One region of the Sinomonas terrae genome, then DNA from elsewhere that is predicted to be linked to it. Evidence: predicted binding sites of a transcription regulator. Region 1 holds the regulator's gene; each other region holds the start of a gene.
The links. Region 1 encodes LexA, which represses DNA repair genes until DNA is damaged. Its sites were predicted from a motif close to TCGAACANNTGTTCGA; they were not measured.
Positions count from the first base shown of each region.

Region 2: L0M17_RS21225 (LexA family protein) is a predicted target of LexA. The motif match lies at 1,418-1,433, and genes of this name have one in related genera.
Region 3: L0M17_RS03990 (13E12 repeat family protein) is a predicted target of LexA. The motif match lies at 2,230-2,245, and genes of this name have one in related genera.
Region 4: L0M17_RS00515 (replicative DNA helicase) is a predicted target of LexA. The motif match lies at 1,280-1,295, and genes of this name have one in related genera.

Region 1 covers NZ_JAKZBV010000001.1:2,813,815-2,817,235, forward strand. Annotated here, with positions in the region: gene L0M17_RS13000 (histidinol-phosphate transaminase) at 1-916, opposite strand, end outside; gene L0M17_RS13005 (LysM peptidoglycan-binding domain-containing protein) at 1,023-1,400, opposite strand; gene lexA (transcriptional repressor LexA) at 1,588-2,295, shown strand; gene L0M17_RS13015 (ATP-dependent DNA helicase) at 2,287-3,421, opposite strand, start outside.
Region 2 covers NZ_JAKZBV010000002.1:87,012-90,432, reverse strand. Annotated here, with positions in the region: gene L0M17_RS21235 (ParA family protein) at 1-725, shown strand, start outside; gene L0M17_RS21230 (ParB family protein) at 722-1,135, shown strand; gene L0M17_RS21225 (LexA family protein) at 1,479-1,898, shown strand; gene L0M17_RS22480 (Y-family DNA polymerase) at 1,903-2,451, shown strand; gene L0M17_RS21215 (dihydroxy-acid dehydratase) at 2,592-3,421, opposite strand, start outside.
Region 3 covers NZ_JAKZBV010000001.1:860,299-863,719, forward strand. Annotated here, with positions in the region: gene L0M17_RS03980 (enoyl-CoA hydratase/isomerase family protein) at 1-750, shown strand, start outside; gene gad (glutamate decarboxylase) at 772-2,175, shown strand; gene L0M17_RS03990 (13E12 repeat family protein) at 2,289-2,996, shown strand; gene L0M17_RS03995 (IS256 family transposase) at 3,010-3,421, shown strand, end outside.
Region 4 covers NZ_JAKZBV010000001.1:110,515-113,935, forward strand. Annotated here, with positions in the region: gene L0M17_RS00505 (dipeptidase) at 1-324, shown strand, start outside; gene L0M17_RS00510 (hypothetical protein) at 331-1,086, opposite strand; gene L0M17_RS00515 (replicative DNA helicase) at 1,578-3,421, shown strand, end outside.

The DNA.
Region 1 (3,421 bases):
GTTCGAGCTCCTTCACGATGCGGTCGCGCTGATGCTTGATCGCCTCGACCTCGGACATGAGGGAGGCACGGTGACGGAGAGCCGCCAAGGCCGTCGCCTGCGTTATGGCCGAAAGGTGGTACGGGAGCCGGACGAGACGGAGAGCGTCGGTCACCTCGGGTGCTGCCGCAAGATAACCGAGCCGAGCCCCGGCAAGGGCGAAGGCCTTGCTCATGGTCCGGCTGACCACGAGCCGCGGACGGCCGGGAAGCAGCGTGAGCGCGCTCTGCGTCCCGAGCTGGGCGAACTCCGCATAGGCCTCGTCGACGATCACTATGGCCTGGCTCGCTTCGCTGGCCTCGTACACCGCCTCGACCACGTCGAGACCGAGCGCCGTCCCCGTCGGGTTGTTCGGCGAGCAGAGGAAGACGACGTTTGGCGCCAGCTCCCTGACCTGCCGCGCAGCCGAGTCGGCGGTGAGCTCATAGTCAGCATCCCGGACTCCCTTGAGGTACGCCGTCCCGGTACCAGCCGCAAGCAGCGGGTACATCGAATACGTCGGAGGGAAGCCGAGGGCCGAACGGCCGGGTCCGCCGAACGCCTGAAGGAGCTGCTGAAGCACCTCGTTCGAGCCGTTGGCTGCCCAGAGCTGCTCGGGCGTCAGGCCATGCCCCAGATACTCCGCGAGGGCCTCGCGAAGTTCGGTGAATTCGCGGTCCGGGTAGCGGTTGAGGCTCGAGACGGCCTCGCGCACGGATCGGGTGATGGCCTCCTGGACGTCCTGGGGCACTCCGTACGTATTCTCATTGACGTTGAGCATGATCGGGACGTCCAGCTGCGGCGCCCCGTATGGGTGCTGACCGCGCAGATCCTCGCGAAGAGGGAGCCCCGCGAGGCGCTCCTCACGGGAGGTGGGCTGAGCAGTCTGATCGTTCACCGGTCCAGCCTACGCCCGGGTGCTTGACGCCTCCGCATTCATGACTCGGCGTACGCCCAGCCCCACGCGGGCTCAAGCCCGGGCCGAGCTCGACCCCCAGCCCGGTTCAACCCTCAGTCGGGACAGCGATCTGCTGCCCTGAAACGACCCTGGTCGAATCGAGGTTGTTGAGTTCGACGATCTCGTCGATGACCACGCGCGGGTCGCGATCGGGAGCGTACTGTGCCGCGACCGTCCACAGCGATTGCCCCTGCTGGAGAGTGACCTGCTTCGTGTGCGTCACCGACGGCGCCGTGTCGCCAGCGTGGGCAGGCGCGATGAGTCCGCTCAGAAACGCGAGCAGCAACACCGCTCCAAGGAAGGACGGGAGGGCAATCAGCACGAGCCGCCCCCGGCGAGTGAGCCGCAGGCGGGGGTGGGGAGCCTGTGCGCCGGTCGAGCGAGCCGGTGTCCCTGCGAACGGAACTGCGAATGCGTGTGCCACGGTTCTTCCTCCTCAGGAATGCCTTCGAACATGTCTTCGAACCATTCAGAACACTTTTAGCACTTCTCATCGAACGATGTCCAGACTCGCTAGAACAAATGTTTGAAAGGTGCCGCCGTGTCCCCTACGGTGGAATCAGCATCCAGATGGGCACCGACAAAATAAGAAGACGAGAAAGAGGGCACGCATGGCAGGAGTGGCCAGAGCCGCAAAGGGACTCACCGTGCGCCAGCGGAAGATCCTCGAGACGATCCAGCGCTCGGTCCAGACCAAGGGCTACCCGCCGTCGATGCGCGAGATCGGAGACACGGTCGGCCTCGCAAGCCTCTCGAGCGTGACCCATCAGCTCGCCCAGCTGGAGAAGCTCGGCTACCTCCGCCGCGATCCCAAGCGACCGCGCGCGATGGAGGTCCTCATGCCGCTGAACCTCGACGAGCGCCCGCTCACCATGGAAGCCGAGAGCGCGGCGCCGGTGCTCGGCGTCGGAGGAATTCCTCTGGACGACATGGCGAGCGCCGCCGACACCGCGATGGTTCCCCTCGTCGGGCGCATCGCCGCAGGCGGACCGATCCTCGCAGACCAAGTCGTCGAGGACGTCATGCCACTCCCCCGCCAGCTCGTGGGCTACGGGGAGTTGTTCATGCTGCGGGTCCGCGGAGATTCGATGATCGACGCAGCCATCTGCGACGGAGACTGGGTGGTCGTTCGACGGCAGAACGACGCAGAGAACGGCGACATCGTGGCGGCTCTCCTCGACGACGAGGCGACGGTCAAGACGTTCCGGCAGCGTGACGGCCACACTTGGCTGCTCCCACAGAACACCCGCTACGAGCCCATCCTGGGCGACCACGCAACCATCATGGGTCGCGTGGTCTCAGTGCTGCGCTCAGTCTGAAGCGGCGAGGCGCTCGAGTGCCTTGAGCACGACTCCGCGGTCCGTCGTGCCCCACAACGGGGGAAGCGCCGACCGGAGGAAGGCGCCATAGCGCTCGGTGGCAAGGCGTGAATCGAGGACCGCAACCACCCCGCGGTCTTCGGTCGATCGGATGAGCCTGCCAGCGCCCTGCGCGAGACGTACCGCCGCGTGCGAGGCGGAGACGGTCATGAAGCCGTTCCCCCCGGCCTGGGCGACTGCGCGCGAACGTGCCGTGGCAAGGGGATCGTCCGGCCGCGGGAACGGGATGCGGTCGATCACGACGAGTCGGCACGAATGCCCGGGCACGTCGACCCCCTGCCACAGGGACATCGTCCCGAAGAGGCACGTGTCCGGCTCGTCGGCGAACTGCCGGACAAGCGCGCTCATCGATGACTCGCCTTGGCAGAGGATCGATACGTCGAGCCGGTCGCGCAGCTCGTCGGCCGCGTCCTCGGCGGCTCGCCGAGACGAGAAGAGGCAAAGGGCCCCTCCGGACGATGCCCGGATGAGGGTTTCGAGCTCGTCGATCGCCTCGACTGACACGCCGCGGCCCGGCTTGGGCAGATGGCGCGCCACATACAGGATGCCCTGCCGGGGGTAGTCGAAGGGTGAACCGACGTCCACGCCGGTCCAGGTCGGGGCGCCGCCGCCGAGCAGGCCGAGTCCCCCGGCGGCTGGCTCGAACGCCGCTCCGATCGCGAGCGTCGCGGACGTGAGCACGACCGTGTGGTCCGCGAAGAGACCGTCCCGCAGCTTTCCGCCCACGTTGAGCGGCGCGATGCAGAGGGTCGCGGGCGCATCATCGGGGGGCGCGGAGTAGCCCGACGCCGGATCGAACGTCCCGGTGCGCGAGGCCCAGATCACCTCGCCCTGGGCCTCAGCGTCGAGCATCCGCTCGCAGCACTCGAGAACCGCGCTGACGCGGGACCGCGCGACCTGCCGCCCGCCGTCGGACGCCTGCCCATCGCTGGGCTTGGAGTCCGAGATGGCCGCTCGGCTCGCATCCCTCAGCAGCACGAGGGACTGCGCAAGTTCCTCCGTGAGCCCCCGGGCAAGAAGGCCCGTGGGGACATCTGCCAGCGCAAGCTCAAGCTGCGTGGCAGCC
Region 2 (3,421 bases), on a different contig from region 1:
TCGACGACCAGGGAAGGGCCCTCGCTGCCGCTTTGATGTTTGGCTCGCCCATCGAGCCGTTAGAGACCCAGCGGGAGAACCTCTTCGTTGTTCCAGGTGGGGCGCATCTGGACAAGGCTGCAGCAGGACTGTTTGCTCAGGGACAGAAGGATCCGAGCGGCGCCAAGCTGTCGCTTGCGAGAGGCCTGTCTTCGATTGCGGCAGATTTTGAGATGATCCTCATCGACTGTCCGCCTGGCAACGAATCCCTTCAGATTGCCGCCCTTGGCGCAGCTGCTTGGGCGGTCGTGCCCACCCACACGGACAAAGCCAGCCGCGAGGGCTTGGTCAGCGTCGCAGAGCGTCTGGACACAGTTACAGACATCAACCCCGAGCTAGACCTTCTGGGTGTGGTCCTGACCGCCACTACAACGGGGGCGACTGCTGTGCGTCGTGACGCACGCGAGAAGATCGCCGAGGCATTCGGGACCGGAGAAGTGCTCTTTGATTCCAGTGTCCGTTTTGCTGAGGCGACTGCTACGGCGATGCGCGAGCGCGGTCTGCTCGCCCACGAGCTCGAAAAGTCCGTCAAGGACGGTCCCAAGTGGTACGAGGTAGTGCGGGGGGCTGCCTCGGCAATTGCCGGACCGCGTTCGGCCGGGGGAGTGGCCGAAGATCTTCACCGAGTCGCGCAGGAACTCGTCGCACGTTTGTCCACTGCCGAAACGCGGAAGGTTAGCGCATGAGCGAGAATCGGCCTGCCCTCAGCCTCCCGCCGAGGGACCCCAGCAAGGTGAGGAACCTGCTGCGCAGCAATCGCCCCACAATCGTCCCCGATCCGCCGGCCGCTGCCCCTGAAATCGAGGATGACCGTCGGTCCGTCGCCGGGCGCGAGGTCGATGAAGTGCGCGAGGAGGGCTCAGCACCCAAGAGCCGACGTGCTCAAGTCACCTTCTACATGGACGCGGAGTTCAGGGACCGGGCTCGGGCTGCGTATCGGGCCACAGCCGGGATCGAAGGCGATGACTCTTGGTCCGAGTTCATCGAACTTGCGGTCCTAAATGAGGTGACCCGCCGCGAGCGGCTCCACAACGCAGGCGAGAAGTACGAGGGGAGCTCTCGACGCCTCAAGGCCGGCCGGAAGATTGTCGACTGACGGCAAAGCGGTCAATGACAGTAATGCCTTCATAGAAGAGTGACTCAAGAGCATCATGTGTGTGGGGCCCAGCCTGACTAAGGGGCTGGGCCCCTTGCATGTCGCGTCGCCTCCAGTTATCCGAGCGATCTGACCTTCGACGACGAGACAGAGCGCCGCGCTCGGGCCTCGTGTGGTGAGGCTCGCTTCTTCGGATCAGCCGTAGAGGGCAGACAGAACAGAGCTTTTGTCAACCACCCGCCCTAGAATTGGGAACACATATATGAGTTGTGAGAAAAGCTATCAAACAGACATTCGGATTAGGGGTTGCCGCCAGTGGCCTTGGTGTTGAACCCCGCTCCGCGTGGACGCGCAGCCGCTGCATCTGCCGCTCGCACCGCAGGCCGTGCCAGCCGGATTCCCGAGCCCGGCCCAGGATTACTACGAGGGCCCGATCGACCTGACCGAGCAGCTCGTGAAGGACAAGGCGGCAACCTTCATCGTCCGGGTCGTGGGGGACTCGATGGAGGGAGCGGGGATCAGCGACGGTGACGAACTCCTCGTCGACAGGTCGCTGGAGCCCCGGCACGGGGACGTCATCGTCGCGGTGCTCGACGGCGAGCTGACCGTCAAACGACTCTGGCTCACCGCGCAGGGCGTGGTCCTGCACGCCGAGAACCAAAAGTACCCCGACATCCACATCGCCGAACTGGCTGATTTCCGAGTCTGGGGGGTCGCAACCTACGGGATCCATCACCTCCGGGATGGCCGTCGTGCCGGCTGAGCCGATGCACGAACTCGTCGCCCACGTGGACGTCAACTCGGCGTACGCGTCGTTCGAGCGGGTCTTCGACCCCTCCCTGGAAGGCCAGCCCCTTGTTGTCCTCTCGAACAACGACGGATGCGTCGTCACGGCATCGAAGGAGGCCAAGGCCCTCGGGGTGGAAGTGGGGGAGCCGTGGTTCAAACTCGCGCCCCTGGCGCCGACCATCGGGCTGATCGCCAAGAGCAGCAACTACGAGCTCTGCGGGGACCTGAGCCGACGGGTCATGGAGGTCATCGCCCGTTTCGGGCCCTGGTTGGAGGTCTACTTTCAGTTGCCTGAAACGTGTTGTTGCACCCTGACGGCCAAGTTGAGGCAGCAGACTTCGGGAGCAGTCCCGAGGAGGTCAAGGATGGCGGCCATTGAAATGCCTGGAGGCACTCTCAGAGTGCCTCCGAGATGTCGCTGTTGCTGCCCTCTGATCTCTGAGGTCGACCCTAGATCCAAGCTGGGTCGCCCCCGCACGCCCGTTTCGAGATCCGCCAGAGCGTCAGCTTCGTGCCGCAGGTCGTAGCCGAGCTCATCGCCCCGAGCGGGCGTTTGGACGGGCAAGCTCTTGGCTCTGTTGCCTCGTCCTCTTGGCTCTGTTGCCCCGTCGCCCGGAGCGCGGCCAGCATTGCCCCGTGCCGCGCACTAATTAAAGCCCAACCCGGTTCAATAGGGGCGGCGCAGCATGGGAGGCGCGCCTGACGAGCCGCGGAGAAAGTCGAAGTCGAAGCCCTCGTCGGCTTGGAGTACGTGGTCTATGTAGAGCCGGCGAAAACCTCGCGACGTCGTGTCCTCCGCTGGGCTCCATTCGCGCCGCCGCAGTTCGAGCTCGTCATCGGTCAACTCCACGTCGAGCCTTCGGTTTGCGACATCGAGATGGATGATGTCTCCGTTGCGGATCAAGGACAGTGGTCCACCCACTGCTGCTTCTGGAGTTATCTGGAGCACGACCGTGCCGAAGGCAGTGCCGCTCATTCTCCCGTCCGAGATGCGGATGATGTCGGTGACGCCTTGCTCGAGCAGCTTGCGCGGGATCTTGATGTTGCCAAGCTCTGGTGCCCCTGGGTAAGACCTCGGGCCGATGCCGCGCAGCACGAGGACCGAGTCTGCGTCGACTTCGAGTTCATCGCTGTCCAACCGGGCATCAAGATCTTCGATCGATTCGAAGACTACCGCCTTGCCGCGATGGTCGAGCAGGCGCGGATCCGCTGCCGTCGCTTTGATGATCGCGCCTCGGGGCGCGAGGTTGCCGCGCAGCACTGCCAGTGCCGGCGCGGTACTGAATGGCCGGTCGGGTGTTGCGATGATGTTGGGGTCCCAGATACGTGCCGACGCGATCTCTTCTCCGATCGTCCGGCCGGACACAGTGGGAGCGCTTGTGTCGAGGAGTTCTCCCATCGCCTTCATGAGCGCGGCCTGCCCGCCCGCGTTGTAGAAGTCCTCCATGAGGTACTCGCCTGACGGCTTGACGTTCGCCAGCAGCGGCACGTCTCGGC
Region 3 (3,421 bases), 2.0 Mb from region 1:
GAAGTCGTCCTCGACGCACCCGGAAAGCTCAACGCCGTCGACCCCGAGGCGCTCGCCGAACTCTCCCACGCGTACGACGACGCCGCTGCCGCCGCCTCCCGCGGCGAGGTGCGGGCTCTGCTTCTGCGCGGCGTGGGGCGCGCCTTCTGCGCGGGCCGGGACATCTCCGGCGTCGACCCTGCGGACGACGACGTGCTCGGGTACCTCGGCGGGCTCGTGACCCCGCTCATGCAGAAGATGGCAGCGATCCCCGCACCCACGTTCGCCGCGGCTCAGGGTGCGACGCTCGGGGTGGGCCTCGGGCTCCTGCTTGCGACCGACGTCGTCTACGTCGCCGAGAACGCGAAGATCGGCTCGCCGTTCGCCAACCTCGGGGCCACCCTGGACTCGGGGGGCCACTGGTACTTCACCGAGCGGCTCGGCCTGCATCGGACCCTCGACCTCATCTATACGGGGGACCTCATGAGCGGCGCCGAGGCCGTGAGGTCGGGGCTGTTCAGCCGAGCTTTCCCGGCCGAGGAACTCCTCGAGCGGACGCGGGAGACCGCGAGCCGTGTGGCGCGCGGCGCGACCGGGGCGTTTGTCGCCTCGAAGGAGCTCGTGGCCCAGATCCGCGACCGCCGCTTGGGACTCTGGGAATCGATGGACGCCGAGAACAAGGCGCAGGCCGCGCTGTGCGACTCGGAGGACTATCGCGAGGGCTTCAAGGCGTTCCAAGAGAAGCGGAAGCCAGTCTTCTCGGGGAAGTAGCCCGTCTCATAGGCTGGGCGCGTGACCGCTCCTCGTAGAACGTCCCACGCCCATGAGTCGTCCGCCAATGTCGAGCTGAATCCGCTGTTCAGCCGACCTGGCGAGGCGACCGTCTTCCCCCGCTTCTCGATTCCTGAGAGCGAATCGTTGCCTTCGACCGCCTATCAGATCGTGCACGACGACGCGATGCTCGACGGCAATGCCCGGCTCAACCTCGCGACGTTCGTTGGAACGTGGATGGAGCCGGAAGCCGGGAAGCTGTATGCCGACACGGTCGACAAGAACATGATCGACCGCGACGAGTACCCCAAGACGGCCGAGATCGAGCACCGCTGCTGGCGGATGCTCGCCGACCTGTGGAACGCCCCCGATCCCGAGCGGTCTATCGGTACCTCGACGATCGGCTCGTCCGAGGCCTGCATGCTCGCCGGACTCGCGCTCAAGCGGCGCTGGCAGCACGCCCGCCGCTCCGCCGGAAAGCCTGCCGAACGCCCCAACCTCATCATGAGCTCGGCCGTGCAGGTGTGCTGGGAGAAGTTCTGCAACTACTTCGAGGTCGAGGCGCGGTACGTGCCGATCTCGGAGGAGCACCGTGTGCTCGACGGGCACGGCCTCGAGGACTACGTCGATGAGAACACGATCGGCGTCGTCGCGATCATGGGCGTGACGTACACGGGGATGTACGAGCCCGTCGAGAAGATCTCTGAGGCGCTCGACGCGATCCAGGCTGCGACGGGGCTCGACATTCCGATCCACGTCGACGGTGCTTCTGGGGCGATGGTCGCGCCGTTCCTCCAGCCCGACCTCGTGTGGGACTTCCGCCTGCCCCGCGTCGCCTCGATCAACACGTCCGGCCACAAGTACGGCCTCGTGTACCCGGGGCTCGGATGGGTTGTGTGGCGGGAGACCAAGGCCTTGCCCGAGGATCTCGTGTTCCACGTGAGCTACCTCGGCGGCGATATGCCCACCTTTGCCCTGAACTTCTCCCGCCCAGGCGCACAGGTGCTCCTGCAGTACTACCTGTTCCTGCGCCTCGGGGTCGAGGGCTATCGCGCTGTGCATGCATCGTGCCGCGACGTCGCCGAGTACTTGGCGCGGGAGATCGGGGCCATGGAGCCCTTCGAGCTCTGGAATGACGGTTCCGATATCCCAGTTTTCGCTTGGAGGCTGCGCGAAGGTCACACGGACAAGTGGAATCTGCACCACCTTTCCGACCGCCTTCGCATGGAAGGGTGGCTGGTTCCGGCCTACCCCATGCCGGCGGGGCTCGAGGATCTCACCGTGCAGCGGATCGTGGTGCGCAACGGCTTCACGCGGGATCTCGCGGCGAGCTTCCTCGAGGACCTGCGCAACGCGGTCGAGTTCCTTGACTCGGCGGACGGGCCGTTCCCGGATCCGGGCCATGCGCCGGCCTTCCATCACTAGCGGGTGCGCCTTCGAAGACCGGTAGCTGCGGTCGCTGCCTGAGAATAGGCACGTTCGAAGATTTATTTGGTTGATCGTTTGTCTTTCGAACTCATCTTCGATAAACTGAGTCCATGGTCGGTTTGGGGGAGTGGCTTCGTGGAGGTGATTCGGCGGGCGCCGATGCCTCCGTCCCCGCTCCTGTGGAGGATTGGCGGGGCGCGCTGGGTGCTCTGGTGGCCCGTCCGGTGGGTGGGCCGTCGAATGCGGAGGTCGTGTCGTTCCTTGCCCGGCTGGGGCTCCCGGGCCTGTTGGGGGGTCTGGATGGGCCGGGGCTGATCGACCGGCTGGATGCGCTGGAGCAGCTCAAGGCGGCCGCGGCGGCGGAGCAGGCCAGGGTGCAGGTGGAGTTCGCGCTCCTGTGCGAGGCGGGGATGGACCCCCGCGCGGCGGCCCTGGAGTCCCGGACGGGGCGGGCCGCGGCGAGGGTGGGGGAGCGTTCGGCGTCGGCGCAGATCGCCCTGGCCCGGAGGGTCTCCCCGGCCCGGGGGGCCAGGCTGCTGGCCGCGTCGAGGCGGCTGGTGGCCGACCTGCCGTGCACGCTGGGGGCCTTGTCGGCGGGGCAGCTGAGCGAGGACCGTGCGGTGTGGGTCGCGGAGGGGGTCGAGGTCCTTTCCCCGGATGCCCGTGCCGTCGTGGACGAGGCCCTGGCCGGGCACCCGCGCCGGCTGGAGGGCCTGGGCGACCGGGGGGTCCAGGACGCGGTGCGCGCCGCGGTCGACGCAGTCGACGACTCGGGGAGGTGTCAGATCTTCTGTGTAAGGGGTGACGGCCGGATCTGAAGGGATCAGGATCATGACCATGACAGAGGACGAGGAGCAGGGCCGGCGCCGCTCGACGGCCGAGGTCGCCGCGGACCTGGAGGCCTCCGGGGCCCTGGACGCTCTCTTCGCCAGGATCGACTCGGGCGAGGTCCAGCTCACCGGCGACGGGGGCCTGCTGCCCGGGCTTCTCAAGGCGGCCCTCGAGCGCGGCCTGCAGGCGGAGATGAGCTCCCATCTGGGCTACGAGAAGGGCGACCCGGAGGCAGCGTCGTTCCCGAACTCGCGCAACGGCACGAGCCCGAAGACGGTCGCCACCGAGGTCGGGGATGTGGGCCTGGAGGTGCCGCGCGACCGGGACGGGACCTTCGCCCCGCGCCTGGTCCCGAAGGGATCCCGGCGTCTCGGGGGCCTGGACGAGATGATCATCTCCCTCTACGCCGGCG
Region 4 (3,421 bases), 2.7 Mb from region 1:
GCCCCCGAGGAGGATCCGGCGGCGGCGGAGGCGTTTTCTGCCTGGCTGCGCACGCACCCCGCGCCCAAGGCGACCCTCGACGACGTCGTCCGTCACCTCGAGCACGCACGCGACGTCGTCGGGCCCCGCCATCTGGGCCTCGGGGGCGACTTCGATGGTACGCCGGAGCTTCCCGAAGGTATGGACGGCGTGGCTGGCTATAGGCCGCTGCTCGATGCTCTCGCGGAGCGCGGCTGGTCGCGCAATGAACTCGACGCTCTGTGCTCGGGGAACGCTCTTCGGGTGCTTGAGGCCACGGAGGAGGCGGCCTCAGAAGCGGTGTGAGGCGCGTCAGAGGAGCTCGACGAAGGCCCTCGCCTCTTCGATGCTGATATCAGAATGGCGCCACAGCATCTGCGCTGCGTCTTCGGCGTCGCCGATCTGCGCGAGGGCCTTGATCTCCCCGTAAATCTCGTCGTTGAGCAGGTTGCTCGCGACCTCGAGCGTCTGCCGGCCATTGCTGACAATCGCGCGATAGCGGTAGGGGTAGCGCGTCGAAGACCGCTCGCCGAACGTCGCGGGCACCTTGGGCTGCTGTGCGGACGACGGCGGAGCCTCCTCGCGCTGTTGCGGCACCACGGGCGTTGACGGCGTGATCTCTGGCTCAGTTCTCTCGGAGGGTTCCTTGGCGGGCTCCGTCGTCGTGCTTTCGCCAGGTCCGCCGCCGGGTCGCGTGAGGGAACCCGTGGAGGGCTGGCCAGTTTCGGCGTCCGACACCGGCTCTGCTTGTGCGGCCGCAGGGGAGCTGAACGACTGGGGGTATCGGTCCATCAGGAGGACTGCGTTGCGAGCCTCGATCAGGCGTGCTCCCGTGGCCTGGCGGTAGGCGGCGATGGCCTGCACGGTGAGTCCCTGTGCGATGAGGGAATACACCATCCGGTGCTGGTCCTCGCTGAGCCGAGAGGAGGCCGCCGCCGCGGCCTCGGGGCCGCCGGCAAGGGCACCTTCTGGCGAAGACTTGGACCTCCGCGCACCCCTGCGCAGCATCAGGACCACAATCACAACGACGCACAGCAGGATGATGACAGGCGGCAGAAGGTTTTCCATCGGGGCTTCCGGATCGGTGCGGAGGATGTGAACGCGGCCCCAGCCGGGGGCACTTTCCAGCGTAGTACGAGGCGCGGTACGGGGCATCCGGTGGCGAAGTCTGAGGTCCAGACACTGTATGCCTCAAAGAGAATGAGACCCTGCCCTTGATATGTGGGAGAAGTCACATATGTCCCCTCGGTTCTATGAAAACACAAACACTTGCTCAAAAAAGTGCATTCGGTCTGTGGATTTCGGATGTGGACAAAAAATATTAGTCCACATGCTGTAGGGCGAGTCTTCCCACGTCAGCGGCCGGTTCTCAAGGCTTCAGCGGTGATATCCACAGTTGTCCACAGGGATCTCAACATCTGGGAAGGAGTTATCAACAGCGATATCCCCAAGGGGTGTTCACTCCCAAGTTCTCGACTGTCGGAGGGCATGGGTACCGTCTTGGAGCATCCAGCATTCTGTGCCGGAGCTTGGTCTCTCTTCCTTGCGAGGTGCTTCTGATGTCCGCTACCCACACCGAGTCGGCTCCTTCCTACAGAGATTCGGACACTGGCCGAACGCCACCTCAGGACATCGTTGCCGAGCAGTCGGTGCTCGGCGGCATGATGCTTTCCAAAGACGCGATCGCGGACGTCGTCGAGGTTCTCCGTGCCCCCGACTTCTACCGGCCGGCACACGAGACCATCTTCGAGGCGATCACGGACCTCTACAGCCGCGGGGAGCCCGCGGACGCCGTCACCGTTTCGGACGAGCTCACCAAGCGTGGCGAGATCAACCGGGTAGGCGGTCCGGCGTACCTCCACGAACTCATCCAATCGGTCCCTACCGCCGCCAACGCCGGCTACTACGCGGAGATCGTCGCCGAGCGGGCCGTCCTGCGCCGGCTCGTGAGCGCAGGAACGAAGATCGTTCAGCTCGGGTACGGGCAGGACGGCGAGGTTGAGGACCTCGTCAATGCGGCTCAGGCAGAGGTGTTCGCGGTCGCGGAGCGTCGCCAGGGCGAGGACTATGTCGCCCTCTCCGAGGTCATGGAGTCCGCGATGGACGAGATCGAGGCGGCTGGGCATCGCGGTGAGGGCATCACCGGCGTCCCGACAGGCTTCTATGAGCTCGACGAGCTCACCCACGGCCTGCACGGAGGCCAGATGATCGTTATCGCGGCGCGTCCGGCCGTCGGAAAATCAACCTTCGCGCTCGACTTCGCCCGCTCAGCCGCGATCAAGCACAAGCTCCCGACCGTCTTCTTCTCGCTCGAAATGAGCCGCAACGAGATTGCGATGCGCCTCATGAGCGCCGAGGCCACGATCCAGCTCCAGGACCTCCGCCGAGGCACCCTCCGCGACGAGCAGTGGGCCAAGATCGCCAAGGTCATGGGACCGCTCAACGAGTCGCCGCTCTTTATCGACGACTCGCCGAACATGTCGCTGATGGAGATCCGTGCGAAGTGCCGCCGGCTCAAGCAGCAGCACGGACTCCGCCTCGTGGTTCTCGACTACCTGCAGCTCATGAGCTCCGGCAAGAAGGTCGAGAGCCGCCAGCAGGAGGTTTCCGAGTTCTCCCGTGCGCTCAAGCTCCTCGCCAAGGAGCTCGATGTCCCAGTCATTGCCCTTTCGCAGCTCAACCGTGGCTCGGAGCAGCGCCAGGACAAGCGACCGATGGTTTCGGATCTCCGCGAATCGGGCTGCTTGACCGCTGATACGCGAGTGCTGCGCTCGGACACGGGGGCAGAAACGACCATGGGAGAGCTCTTTGCGACTGGTGCCAAGGATGTCCCAGTATGGGCGCTGGATGAGAGTCTTCGTTATGTCGAACGGCATCTGACGCACGTGTTCTCGACCGGCATCAAACCCGTCTACCGAATGACACTCGCCTCGGGCCGCGCTATCAGGGCGACAGGTAATCATCCGTTCTTCACTTATGCGGGCTGGCGCGCTCTTGAAACGCTGACCGAAGGCGACCGCGTCGGTGTTCCTCGCCATGTCAACGGTCCAAGCTTGAGAGTTGACTGGGACGATCGCCAAGTGAAGATGCTGGCGCACCTCCTTGGAGATGGATCTTTCGTGCGACGGCAGCCCATTCGTTATGCGACGAAGGATGAGAAGAATGTGGCAACCGTCGCCGACGCTGCGACCTACTTCGGCGTGACTGCGGTACGGGATGACTATGAGGCAGCCCGTTGCGTAACAGTGCGGCTCCCCGCGCCCTACCGTTTGACTCACGGCAGGCGAAATCCAATCGCGGCGTGGTTGGACGGCCTAGGTCTATTCGGCGCACGAAGCCACGAGAAATTCGTCCCGGAAGCTGTCTTTGCTCTGCCGAAACGACAGATTGCCTTGTTCCTTCG